DNA from 3 places in the Methylobacterium sp. CM6246 genome. Region 3 is predicted to be linked to each of the others. Evidence: riboswitches for the same ligand, from Rfam matches in the RefSeq annotation. Region 3 holds a riboswitch; each other region holds the start of a gene.
What was found. A riboswitch is a leader RNA that binds a small molecule or an ion and turns the genes downstream of it on or off. The one in region 3 is predicted to bind cobalamin.
Positions count from the first base shown of each region.

Region 1 (4,082 bases), 1.8 Mb from region 3:
GATGACGTGGCGGACCAGCGTCGTCTTGCCGGCCCCCAGGAAGCCGGTGACGATGGTGCAGGGGATCTTGGTCACGATGGTCATTCCGCAGCCTCCAAGGTGCCGGCCGGAAGCGGGCGGGGATCGGGAAAGGGCGGGATGCGGGCGATCACGCCGGTCTTGAATGCGGCAGGGCGCTCCCGCCAGGGCACGATGCCGTCCGGCGTCGCCGCGTAGGCGGCCAGCCCGTCCAGGATGGTCGCCGCCGACTCGGACGGGTCCATATCGCCGTAGACGTAGGTCCAGCGGGTCTCGGACGCGACCGCCACGGAACAGGGCCGCTTGCACACCGACAGGCACTCGACCCCCTCGATCCGCAGCTGCCCGGACGTGTTGCGCGCGCGCAGGGCCTCGAGCAGGCGCGCGCCGGCCCGGGGCCCGTCCGGATCGTCGCCCGGGCGGCGGCAGGTCGTACAAACGTAAAGGACGGTCTCAGGCATGACGGCCTCAGGCATGCACCGTCCCGCGTGCGTTTCCACGGCCGAAAGCCTGCCAGGCCCAGCCGAAGCCGAGGCCGATCAGCATCCAGAACACGAAGCTGATCGCCAGCGAGCGTGCCGCGAACTGCGCCGCAAGTGCCGCGGGAAGCTCCGAGGACACCTCCGCAGCCTGCGGCGCACCGGCGACGTGCGGCGCCACGATCAGCACGAGGCCGCCCAGGATCGCGATCAGCGAGCGCCGGACCGTGATCAGGTACAGGCCCATCCCGGTGGCGGCGGCGGTCATCACCCACCAGGCCTGACGGGCGGCGAGCGGTGCCGCCTCGCTGCCCGGCAATTCCGGCGGCAATCCCAGGCCCGGGGCCAGAGCGACGCTGGCGAAGCCCGCGATCGCGAACGCGACACCGACCTGCCGCGTCGGCTCACGGCCGCAGGCCAAGATCACCGCACCGAGCAGGAGGGCGTAGCCGACCCCGCCCACGAGCGTCGCCAGAGCGGTGAAGGCCATCCGGGGCAACCCCTCGCCGGGCTGCCACTCGGGTGCGGCGTCCGGTGTGCCATGATCGTGCCCCGCATGAGCCAGCACGACCTGAGCCGACATGATCGGGAGCCTGCGCTCGGCCTGGTGCGTCTGCTTGGTCTCATAGCGCTCGGCCGCCACGATCAGCGGCGACGTCAGCGTCAACTCGAGGCCGGTCACGACGACGGCCGCGAGGAAGCCGGCGGCCAGGGCCGCCGACAGAAGCCGGATGATCATCCCTGCGCCAGGGGCGTCAGTGGCAGGGGAAGTTCTGGGTATGCCGGAAATCGTGCGCGGCGTTGTGCAGCGCGATCGCCGGCGAGAAGCCCGCCATGAACAAGAGGCCGAGGCCCAGGAAGGCCGCGAGCGCGACGGCAACCGGACGCTCTCCGGCGCGGGTGCCGGTGGCGATGGGGGCGAGGGTCGAGGTGGTCATCAACATGTCTCCAGCCGCCCCACCGGCGGCATTGCGGGATCTCATCGTGACGGCAGGTCTCCTGGCTCGCGGCTCGGCGCGCCTGCCGCCTTCCCGGATCGCTCCGGTGGCCTACTGGCAGACGCTCGCCGCTCACAGTTGCGGGGGCAGCCGCGGTTTCGAGGTTCGTACCCCTCACCGCATTCCCTTTTCACCCCGTCTCCGGGGCACCGTCACGCCATCGTTGTAGACGCATGACAGCTCTCGCACAACGGAGGCCCGGCGGAATCGTTTCGGACTCTTGGGGTACGGCACGGATATGCGGGTCGGGCGGTGGCCGTGAGTGTCGAAACGCATTGGGGGGCGGACTTCGACGCGCCGCGACCGCCGTCGGCGCTTGGCCCGCGGCACCGGCGCCGTGTAACGGCCGGCGTGGACGATTCCGGCCCATGTCCGATTCTCGAACCCTTGAGCGTTGATGTCGATGCGTACCTTGTCGCTGGCCCTCGTCGTCCTGGCGGCCACGTCCCTTCCGGTCCGGTCCGACGACAGCACCGCCGCGCTCATCGCCGGGGGGCTCGTCCTGGAAAAGGCCGACACGATCGCCCTCGCGGCCGAGGATCTGTACCTCTCCGAGCAGGCCGTGCAGATCGACTATCGGTTCCGCAACCTGACCGATTCCGACATCGAGACCACGATCGCGTTCCCAATGCCCGACATTACCGGCGACTCCGAGATGCTGGTTTCGCTCCCCGATCCGGCGCACGACAACTTCCTGAAGTTCCAGTCCGCGGTCGATGGCGAGCCCGTCGAATCGCAGGTCGAGCAGCGGGCGTTCCTGATGCGGAGCGATACACCGCCCGTGGAGATCACCGCTCGGCTCAAGGCGCTGGGGATCCCGCTCGTGCCAACCATCACGGCGACGGAAGCGGCCCTGCGCCGCCTCGGCGAGCGCCAGCGGCGCGACCTGATCGCGGCCGGCATCCTGGAGCGGCAGGAGCACAAGGACGGGACGATCGCGGATGCCCCGCTCTGGACACTGAAGTCGAAATTCTGGCGACGGCAGGTCTTTCCCGCCGGGCGCGAGATCGCGGTGCGCCAGAGCTACGTCCCGAGCCTCGGCGGTCTCGCGAGCCTGTCCTACGGCGGGCCGAACCTCGACCCGGCGCAGAAGGCGCACTACGCGACCCGATATTGCACGGACCCGACCTTCGAGCGGGTGGCCCAGGCCCTGTACCGGCGGTCGAGCGCCGACGGCAGCCGGGCATTCCGGGCCTACGAACGGTCCCTCTCCCACGTGATCAGCTCCGGCGGCAACTGGGCCGGCCCGATCGGCCAGTTCAAGTTGGTCGTGGACAAGGGGGATCCTACGACCCTGATCTCGTTCTGCGGGGCCAACGTGAAGAAGACCGGCCCGACGACCTATGAGACGGTGATGAGGGACTTCGTCCCGCAGCGCGATATCGAGATCCTGCTGCTCAAGACCAAGACGGGCGAATGAACTAGTCGGGCGCCCTCGCGGTGCGCCCATGGGCTTGACGCGTCGGGTTCGATACGGGCACCGCCGGGCGCGCCCTCCGGCCCCGACCTCGGCGCATTTGGTCCAGCCCGCCTCGGAGACACGATGGCCCCGGAAGACGCCCCGACATCCGCCCTCGTCGATCTTGCGGCCGGCCGCGCCCCGCAGCGGGTCGTCGAGGCGGATAGGACCTGGCTGGACCTCGACCTCGGCGGCCGCTTCCCGGTCCGGTCCGTTGTCGGGATCCCGTGCGGGGAGGGCGGTTCGGTCGCGGAGGGCGCCATCCTGTTCTCGCAGGACGGCGTGACCTGGTCCGCACCGGGCATCGCGTCCCGTCCGGTCGAGTCGGAGGCCGGCACGGTCGTCATTGAGGCCGACGAGCGCGCCTGGACGCGTTCCGTCCGCGTCGCGATGCCGGCCTCGATGCCGAACGTCACGGTCCGGGTCATGTGCGAGGAGGCGGCGTTCGACCTGATCGCCCTGCGGGCCATGCTGGGCCTCGACGTGACGCTCCTGAACGAGAAGCCCGGCGCCAACGCCTTCACCGCCTATACCCTGGAGAGCAATCCGGGTCGCACGAGCGGCGCCCTCGTGGGCGTGGCGGTGTTCCAGAACGGCGCCTTCGGCAACTGCTTGATCCAGTACATCATCGCCCTGTCGGTCGCGAAGGCGCTGAACCTGAAATACGTGGCGGTTCCGAAGTTCGACCGCAGCAAAGTCATCTTCCTGACCGAGCGGCTGACTTGTGACGGCATCACCTTCCTGCCTCCGGACGAGCCGCTGCCGACCGACGGGTACTTCCTGTCCGGCCTGTTCTTCGATCCGATGCAGTTCCAGCGGCAGGTGAGCCTCGACGCGCCGCCGGATTCACGGGCGATCATCCAGGGGATGATCCGCCCCCTGTTCAACGGCCTGCCGGCGACGGTCCCGCCCAAGCCCGACGACCAGCTCCTGATCCACATCCGCTCGGGCGACATCTTCAGCACCTGGGTCGACCCGCATTATCCCCAGCCGCCCTTCGCGTTCTACCGCATGGTGATCGACCGGCTGCTCGGCGAGGGCCGCATCCGCTCGATCAAGCTGGTTTTCGAGAACCGGCTGAACCCGGTGATCGCCGCGGTCGAGGCCTATGCGCAGGGTCTCGGATTG
Region 1 covers NZ_JBTXKY010000001.1:1,974,513-1,978,594, forward strand. The annotation lists gene cobW (cobalamin biosynthesis protein CobW) at 1-84, opposite strand, end outside; gene ACYQPG_RS09780 (DUF1636 family protein) at 81-479, opposite strand; gene ACYQPG_RS09785 (CbtA family protein) at 487-1,236, opposite strand; gene ACYQPG_RS09790 (CbtB domain-containing protein) at 1,253-1,435, opposite strand; cobalamin riboswitch at 1,470-1,664, opposite strand; gene ACYQPG_RS09795 (DUF4424 domain-containing protein) at 1,893-2,915, shown strand; gene ACYQPG_RS09800 (coagulation factor 5 8 type domain-containing protein) at 3,039-4,082, shown strand, end outside.
Region 1: another riboswitch for cobalamin. It lies ahead of ACYQPG_RS09790 (CbtB domain-containing protein); the one in region 3 lies ahead of ACYQPG_RS00995 (TonB-dependent siderophore receptor).

Region 2 (4,082 bases), 3.7 Mb from region 3:
AAATACATCGCCTTCCCGACCTTCGGGTGACGCTCGCCCGCCAGCACCGCGTCGGCGGCATCCGCCACCTTTTGGAGGTCGCGGTCCTGCATCGGCTTGGTCAGGACGCCGGGGGCGAACTGCCCGGGCTGCCCGACCACCGCACAGATGCCGCCCGGGAAGATCGCGGCCTCCATCCGGTTCATGACCACGGTGCCGACGGCCAGCAGACCGGATTCGTCGCTGCGGTTCGATTCGAAATACATGGCCCGGCCGAGGCAGTCGCGCTCGGCGTCGGTGACCACCATCGACGGCTTGCGGCCGGGGATCGATCCTGTGGTCAGGGGTGACGCGGTGTTGCACGCACCGAGGCCGCCGGCGAGCGCCAGCGCGACCAGCCCCGAAACGGTCTTGATCCTCTCGCTACCCTGCATGCATCAGCGCTCCGTCCTCCGGCCTCGGGGCAGGGCGATCGCCCTGCCCGGCGTCGCCACTCTCGATCGTTGTACGCGCCAAGCTTGTGTGCACGTTCGCGGCGAGGATGTGGCGGGCCGGCATGCGTGGATCGCCCCGAACGCCGGTCGGCCCGCGCTGGCGGACCACGGACAGCCCTGGAACGCGGCCCCTCGCGGGACGGACCGGAGCCGCAGCGGGAGCCGCAGGTCCGGGCGGAAAAGCTTCGCGATACCATTAGCGTAGCATCGCCCGGAGCCGTCCGGGATCGGAGGGACGAGTCCCCCGGTCGGCGGCCTCGTTCGGCTGGAACGAGAGCCGGCCGAGGGCCCGGTGTCATCCGATAGACACACACGCCGCCAACCGGTGCCGGGACGTTGACGGGACCCAAGCCTTGGCTCGAAGGTGGCCGGGACGGTTCCCTTCGGGGATCAAAAGGGAACGCGGTGAGGGGTCTTCCCCGAATCCGCGGCTGCCCCCGCAACTGTAAGCGGTGAGCCTTCTCGTCACCACGTCACTGGGCCGCCTCGCCCGGGAAGACGACGAGAGGGCGGCGACCCGTGAGCCAGGAGACCTGCCGTCAGTCGTGGTCACACGCGAAACGCGCTGGGCGGGGTGTCCTGGCGGGTGCCGGGACGCCCGCGCGAGCGCGGTCGGCGCGGCCTCGTTCGCGGTGACGTGCCACTGCCGTCGCCCGAGGTCCCGTGTCCCGTCCTGTGCCGCGCTTGACGCTCTCGAAACTGGCCGTGCTGACGGCCCTGGCGCTGCTGCCCCCGGCGGCCTCCGCCCGGGACGGATCCCGGCCGAGCCAGGACACCGAGGCGACGCTCGACGAGATCTCGGTCACCGCAGAGCCTTCCGGGGCCCCGCGGGGCGGTGCCGCCGCGAGTGCGGGCTATGTCAGCGGCGTGACCGGCATCGGCGGCCCGCTCCTGCCCGTGGCTTCCGCCAGCGCGGGGGTGATCACGGGCGCCCAGCTCAACAGCCGGCCGGTGACGCGTCCCGGCGAGGTGCTGGAGGCGGTGCCGGGCCTGATCGTCACCCAGCATAGCGGGGAGGGGAAGGCCAACCAGTTCTTCCTGCGCGGCTTCAACCTCGACCACGGTACCGACATCGCCCTGTTCCTGGACGGCATGCCGCTCAACATGCGCACCCACGCCCACGGGCAGGGCTATGCCGACATCAACTTCCTGATCCCCGAACTCGTCGGCGCGGTGGAGTTCCACAAGGGGCCGTACTTCGTACGCGACGGCGATTTCGCCTCCGCCGGCTCGGTGCGGATCGACTATCTCGACACCGTCCAGAAAAACCTCGCGCTCACCGCCATCGGCAGCTTCGGCTACAAGCGCGCGCTCACCATCGCCTCGACCCCGATCGGGGACGGCAACCTCCTGGTCGCGGCCGACGCACAGGTCTACGACGGTCCGTGGGTGGTCCCGGACGCCCTGCGCAAGATCAGCACCGTCGCCCGCTACAGCCAGGGCACGGCGCTCGACGGCTTCTCGGTCACGGGCATGGCCTATGCCAGCCGCTGGACCGCCACCAACCAGATCCCCGAGCGGGCCGTCGCTCAGGGGCTGATCGGCCGATACGGCACGATCAACCCCACGGATGGCGGGGATACGAGCCGCCTCTCGCTGTCCGGCCGCTTCAGCAGCACCGACGACACAGGCGTGACCCGGGCCTCGGCCTACGTGATCCGCTCGCAGCTCAACCTGTTCAACGACTTCACTTATGTCCTCAACGACCCCGTCGCGGGCGACCAGTTCCACCAGCTCGACCAGCGCATCATCGGCGGCGGCGAGGCGCTGCACATCTTCCAGGGCGCGTTGTTCGGGCGTCCGATGGAGAACGAGGTCGGCGTGCAGACCCGGACCGACAGCATCCGGGTCGGGCTGTTCAACACGACGAACCGGCAATACCGCTCGGGCGTGCTCGACGATCGGGTGCTGGAGACGAGCGGGGCCTTCTATTTCGACAACCGGGTGCGCTGGACCGACTGGCTGCGCACCAGCCTCGGCTTCCGCGCCGACGGCTATGATGCCCGCGTCGCCTCGGACACGCCGGCCAATTCGGGCCGGGCCCGCGACGGCATCGTCAATCCTAAGCTCGGCCTGACCCTCGGACCGTGGTTCGACACCGAGTTCTACGTGAATTACGGCGGCGGCTTCCACTCGAACGACGTGCGCGGGGTGACTGCCACGGTCGATCCGGCAAGCCCCCTGTTCAACATCGGCCGCGCGCCGTTCCTGGTGCCCTCGACCGGCTACGAGGTCGGGCTGCGCAACCGCTCGATCGCCGGGCTGGAGACCAGCCTCGCCTTGTTCCGGCTCGACTTCGCGTCCGAAAACCTGTTCCAGGGCGACACCGGCACCACGGAGCCGAGCCGCCCGACCCGGCGCTTCGGCGTCGAGTGGACGAACCGCTACGCGCTGACGCCGTTCCTGTCGCTGGAGGGCGATCTGACGATCACCAACGCCCGGTTCTCCGATTCCGACCCGGTCGGCACCCGGGTGCCGGAGGCGCCTACCACCATCGCGTCGGCCGGCATCACCTTCGGCGCGCCGCTCGGCTGGTTCGGCTCCCTGCGGTTCCGGTATTTCGGGCCGCGCCCGCTGATCGAGGACAATTCCATCCGCTCGCGCCCGACCGCCCTGTTCAACGGCCGGGTCGGCTACGCCTTCGAGAACGGGGTCAGCGTCTCCCTCGACGTGCTGAACCTGACCAACAGCAAGTCCGACCAGATCACCTACGCCTACGTCTCGCGCCTGCCCGGGGAGCCCGCCGAGGGCCTGACCGACCGCGTGTTCCACCCGGCCGAGCCCACGGCCGTGCGCCTCACCATCGCGGGCCGGTTCTGAGCGCGGCCGATTCTGAGCGCGACCCCGGGGCCCGGAGGGGATCCGGCTCAGTGCTGGCCCTGCCCGGACGCCAGGATGGCCACGCCCACCGCGATGATCGCGATCCCCACTAGCATGGTCGGGCTGATCGCCTCGCCGTACAGCCACGCGCCGCCGAGTGCGGCGCCGATCATGCCGACCCCGGACCAGATCGCGTAGACCACCCCGATCGGCAGCATGTCCATGCTGCTCGACATCAGCCATAGGGCGGTGCCGTAGCCGACCGCCACGATCAGGGTGGGGCCCGGCTTGGTCAGGCCGTCGGCGGCCTTCAGCGCCAGGGTGGCGGTGACCTCCGCGCCGATCGCGAGCCCGAGGATCAGGAAAGGGTTCATCGCGCGGAAGACCTTTTGTGCAGGCGCGGAGCCAGTCTCAAGTGAAAATCGGTTCTTCGGATCGGCAAGGACGATCAGGGGAGGACGGTGGGTTGCAGTTTGTGCGCGGCAGCCTCCTCCCATAAGGTGCCGCCGGCGTTCGGGAGCCCTTTTCCGTCGAATCGATGAAGATTTTCGAATCCTCCGCACTAGGCACGCGCGGCTGAGCGCCGAATTCGACGTCCGACCGGGTTGGCCCTTCGTTAACGCCTCCTCATCATGGTCGCCGCCCGTGCCAAGGCCCCGATCGACGGCGCCACGACAGTGCCGATCCAGAGCGATACCAATCCACCATGACTGCGTCGCCCGCGATCCCGGAAGCTTCGGCCCGCCCCCGTCCGGGCCGCCAGCGGGGCATGCGCTGGGGCCTGATCGC
Region 2 covers NZ_JBTXKY010000001.1:3,883,984-3,888,065, reverse strand. The annotation lists gene ACYQPG_RS18895 (cell wall hydrolase) at 1-413, opposite strand, end outside; cobalamin riboswitch at 831-1,028, shown strand; gene ACYQPG_RS18890 (TonB-dependent receptor) at 1,269-3,293, shown strand; gene ACYQPG_RS18885 (DMT family transporter) at 3,341-3,667, opposite strand; gene ACYQPG_RS18880 (serine hydrolase domain-containing protein) at 4,000-4,082, shown strand, end outside.
Region 2: another riboswitch for cobalamin. It lies ahead of ACYQPG_RS18890 (TonB-dependent receptor); the one in region 3 lies ahead of ACYQPG_RS00995 (TonB-dependent siderophore receptor).

Region 3 (4,082 bases):
GAAAGCAAACCCCCTGCGGCCATTCAGGTTCGCGACGCCGCGACCCGGTGTCGAAGCCAAGCCGCAGGTGCCGCGCCCCGAGGGCCTACCGGAGGCCGGCACGCACCGCGAAGCCCGCGCGGGGGGCTCGCAGCCCGCCGATCTGATGCGGGTCTCGACGCGCCTGGCCCACGCCGCGCGCCCGATACGGATGAGCCCGGCGGCGGCCCGGAGTTCGCCCGGCCTCGCGCCGAGGCGCGTCGCTCCCTGGCACCGCGGGTGCAATCCGGGCCGAGTCTCGAAACAGATCGGGGGCCGCCCCAGGTGGACGCAAGACCGTATCCGGACGGATCGAACGCCGTGTCGAATCGCTGCGTTACGGTTTCCGGCCGAGCGGGATCGGAAGAGCGTGGAGGCGGCGCGTCCGTCCCGGTCTGGGGCCAACACCCACCCGATCCGGACAGGTCCGGGTTCCTGGACGAGGCTGCGGCCAACCCGGGCCTGGCGCTCCGCCTGCGGGTGGCTCCGCACGGTGAACACGCCCGGATGGCCGCGCCGTCCGGTCCCTGGCAGACCATCGCGGTCTCGGCCGGGCTGCCTGCTGGCCGTCTCGCCGCCACCGCGCGCCGACAGGCCGACGTCCGGCGCTGGCTTCCGCGGCCACGTGGAAGAGATCCCGGATCCGGCCCCGGATGGCGGCGCCCCGCTGCTGCCCGGGCGCGCTCATCCGCCAGAGCCGAAACCGTGAGCTGGCGAACCGGGAGGCCGATGTGTCCCTGAAACCACAGCGTGTGTAACGTTATTGCATTCTGTCGTTGAGGCATTGACCCCCGGGGGCGCGGTGGCGAGTATCGGGCGGCCAAGGTTCCCGCGGGCTTCGGTCCGCGGGCGAAGATGGGAATTCGGTGCGCTCGTACGGGCAAGGCCGAAGCTGCCCCCGCAACTGTAAGCGGTGAGTCCCTGCCGCCCGTGGTCACTGATGCGTCGCATCGGGAAGACCAGGCCGGGATCGTGACCCGCGAGCCAGGAGACCTGCCTCGGCGCGACGACGACCCTCGGGCGGGGTGCCCCGGCGGAACGCAGGGACGGCGCGGCCCCGTGGGCCCGTCGCCCGCACGCGCTCACGCTGAAGCCTCCGGCTCGACAACCATGAGTGTGCCGGTGCCAGTCCGCCCGAAGCCGACCACGACCCATCCCTCCGCGAAAGCCCGGGGCCCGCGGAGCCGTTCCCGGTCGCCCTTCCGCCGCCAGAGCCCGCGTGTCGCCCTCGCGGCGATCCTGACGGCGGGCTCGCCGGCCGGCGAGACGCGGGCGCAGGAGAGCATCGCCCTGGAGGAGGTCTCGGTCGAGCATGTCGGCGGCAGCCCAGCCCCCGGTACGACGGCCGCGTCGGACAGCATCGGCCTGATCGGGCCGACGCCGGGCTACGGTGCGACCCGGGCCGTCAGCGCGACCCGGACCCCGACCCGGCAGATCGACGTGCCGCAGGTGGTCACCGTCGCCCCCCGGGAGGTGATCAGCGACCTCGCCGCCACCCGCGTCGATCGCGTGTTCAACTACCTCCCCGGCATCGCGCAGCAGAACAATTTCGGCGGCCTGAGCCTGTTCAGCTACGCCATCCGCGGGGTGACGACCTCGGAGATCTACAAGAACGGTTTCCCGCTCAATCGCGGCACGCCCCCGCCGCCCGATGCCCAGAACATCGAGCGGATCGAGGTGCTGAAGGGCCCCGGCGCCGGACTGGTCGGGCGCAGCGATCCGGGCGGGCTGGTGAACCTCATCACCAAGCAGCCCACCGCCCAGCGCTTCGTCGAGATGGGCACCCAGATCGATTCGTTCGGGCTGACGCGCGGGACGGTCGATGCCGGCGGCGCGCTCAACGAGGATGGCACGGTCCTGTACCGGTTCAACCTCGCGGCCCAGGGCGCCGGCAGCTTCCGGGACTTCGTCAACAGCGACCGGCTGCTCGTGGCGCCGGTGATCAGCTGGCAGGTGACGCCGGATACCCGCGTCACGGTCGAGACCGAGTTCGTCAAGAACCGCATCGTGTTCGACCGCGGGGTGATCGCGATCAACAAGCAGCTCGGCTTCCTGCCGATCTCACGCTTCCTGGGGGAGCCGGGCCAGAGCACCTATCAGACCAACAACACCCTGCAGGTGCGCGTCGATCATCGCTTCGACGACGCCTGGCAGATGCGGCTCGCGACCTACCTCAACACGGGCGACCTGGCGGGCGAGTCGGCCGAGGTCCGTTCGCTCGCCGCCGACAACCGCACCGTGGCGCGCGACCGCAACGTGCGCGACTACCGCTGGGACGTGGCGATCGGGCAGGCCGAACTGCTCGGGCGCTTCGACACGGCCGGGATCGGCCACACGGTGCTGCTCGGGCTGGACCGCGAGAGCACCGACAGCCGGACGCAGTACTTCCGCTCGAATTTCCGCACGAGCCCCTTCGCGCTCGACATCTACGCGCCCGTCTACGGGCAGGCGCTGCCGCCGATCACCATCCCGCGCAACAACCTGGAGCGGGTCACCAACACCGGCCTCTACGCGCAGGACGAGATCGTCCTCACCCCGGAATGGCGGGCGCTCGTGGGGATGCGGGTGGACATCTTCGAGCAGTCCTTCCGGGAGCGGGCCCCGCGCAGCCAGGTCGATCAATCGCGCGTGGCGGCCTCGCCGCGGGCCGGCCTCGTCTACCGCCCGATCCCGGAATTCGCGCTCTACACCAATGTCGGCACGAGCTTCCGCCCGAATATCGGCCCCGACGCTGCGGCGGTGACGCGCGGCACGCCGCTCGCACCCGAGACCGGCCTCGGTTACGAGGTCGGCGTGAAGTCCGAGCTGTTCGACGGCAACCTCCTGCTGACGGCGGCCGCCTTCCGGGTCGAGCGCGAGAACGTGCTCACCCCCGATCCCAACAACAGCGGCTTCTCGATCGCGGCGGGCGCCGTGCGCAGCCAGGGGTTCGAGGTGACCGCGCAAGGTCAGTTGACCCCCGAACTGAAGGTGCTGGCCGGATACGTCTTCGCCGACGCGGTGGTGACGAAGGACAACGTGCTGCCGGTGGGCGCGCCGCTGATCAACGTGCCGCGCCACTCGGGCAGCCTGCTCGCGGTCTACGAACCGCAGGGCGGCGACTGGAAGGGCCTCGGCGTCGGCGGCGGCGTGCGCGGCGTCGGCGAGCGGGCAGGGGATGCCGCGGGCTCGGGCTTCGTCCTGCCGGCCTATGTCGCGGTGGACGCCCTGGCCTATTACCGCTTCGACAACGTCCGCTTGGCCCTCAACGTCGAGAACATCTTCGACACGCAGTACTACGAGAGCTCGCTCAACGTGTTCCGCGTGTATCCGGGCTCGCCGCGGCGCTTCACCGGCTCGTTCACGGTTCGGTTCTGATGGCCCGCAGGGCCGAGGAGCCCGCCGCGCCGCCGGATCCCCTGCGCCCGGGGGATGCCGGCTGCCGCGCCCCATCCCCGCGTCGATCGCACCGCATCGGCTCGATCGACGCCCTGCGCGGCCTCGTGATGCTGCTGATGGTGGTCGATCACGTGCGCGAGTTCGTCTACCTGCACGCCCAGGTTCGCGACCCGATGGATCTCGGCGTGACCCCGGCCGGCCTCGCCTGGACGCGGATCGCCTCGCATCTCTGTGCCCCGGTCTTCATCCTGCTGACCGGCCTGTCGGCGAGCCTGTACGGCCGGACGCATGGCGGGCGGTCGGCGACCGCCGCCTTCCTGCTGAAGCGCGGCCTGCTCCTGATCGTGCTGGAAGTGACCCTCGTCAGCTTCGCCTGGACCGCCAGCCTGCCGCCGCCCATCCTGTACCTGCAGGTGATCTGGGCGATCGGCATCGGCATGATCGCCCTCGCGGCCCTGCTCTGGCTCCCGCCGGTGGCGCTGCTGGGCGTCGCGCTGGCGATCATGCTCGGGCACAACGCCCTCGACGGGATCGCCGTCGCGCCGGACCAGGCAGGCTACGCCCTGTGGTCGATCCTGCACCAGCGCGGGCTGATCCCCCTGCCATGGGGCGCGGCCCGGACCTCGTACCCGGTCCTGCCCTGGATCGGGGTCATCGCGGCCGGCTACGCGCTGGGACCGTGGTTT
Region 3 covers NZ_JBTXKY010000001.1:202,171-206,252, reverse strand. The annotation lists cobalamin riboswitch at 825-1,033, shown strand; gene ACYQPG_RS00995 (TonB-dependent siderophore receptor) at 1,255-3,375, shown strand; gene ACYQPG_RS00990 (DUF1624 domain-containing protein) at 3,375-4,082, shown strand, end outside.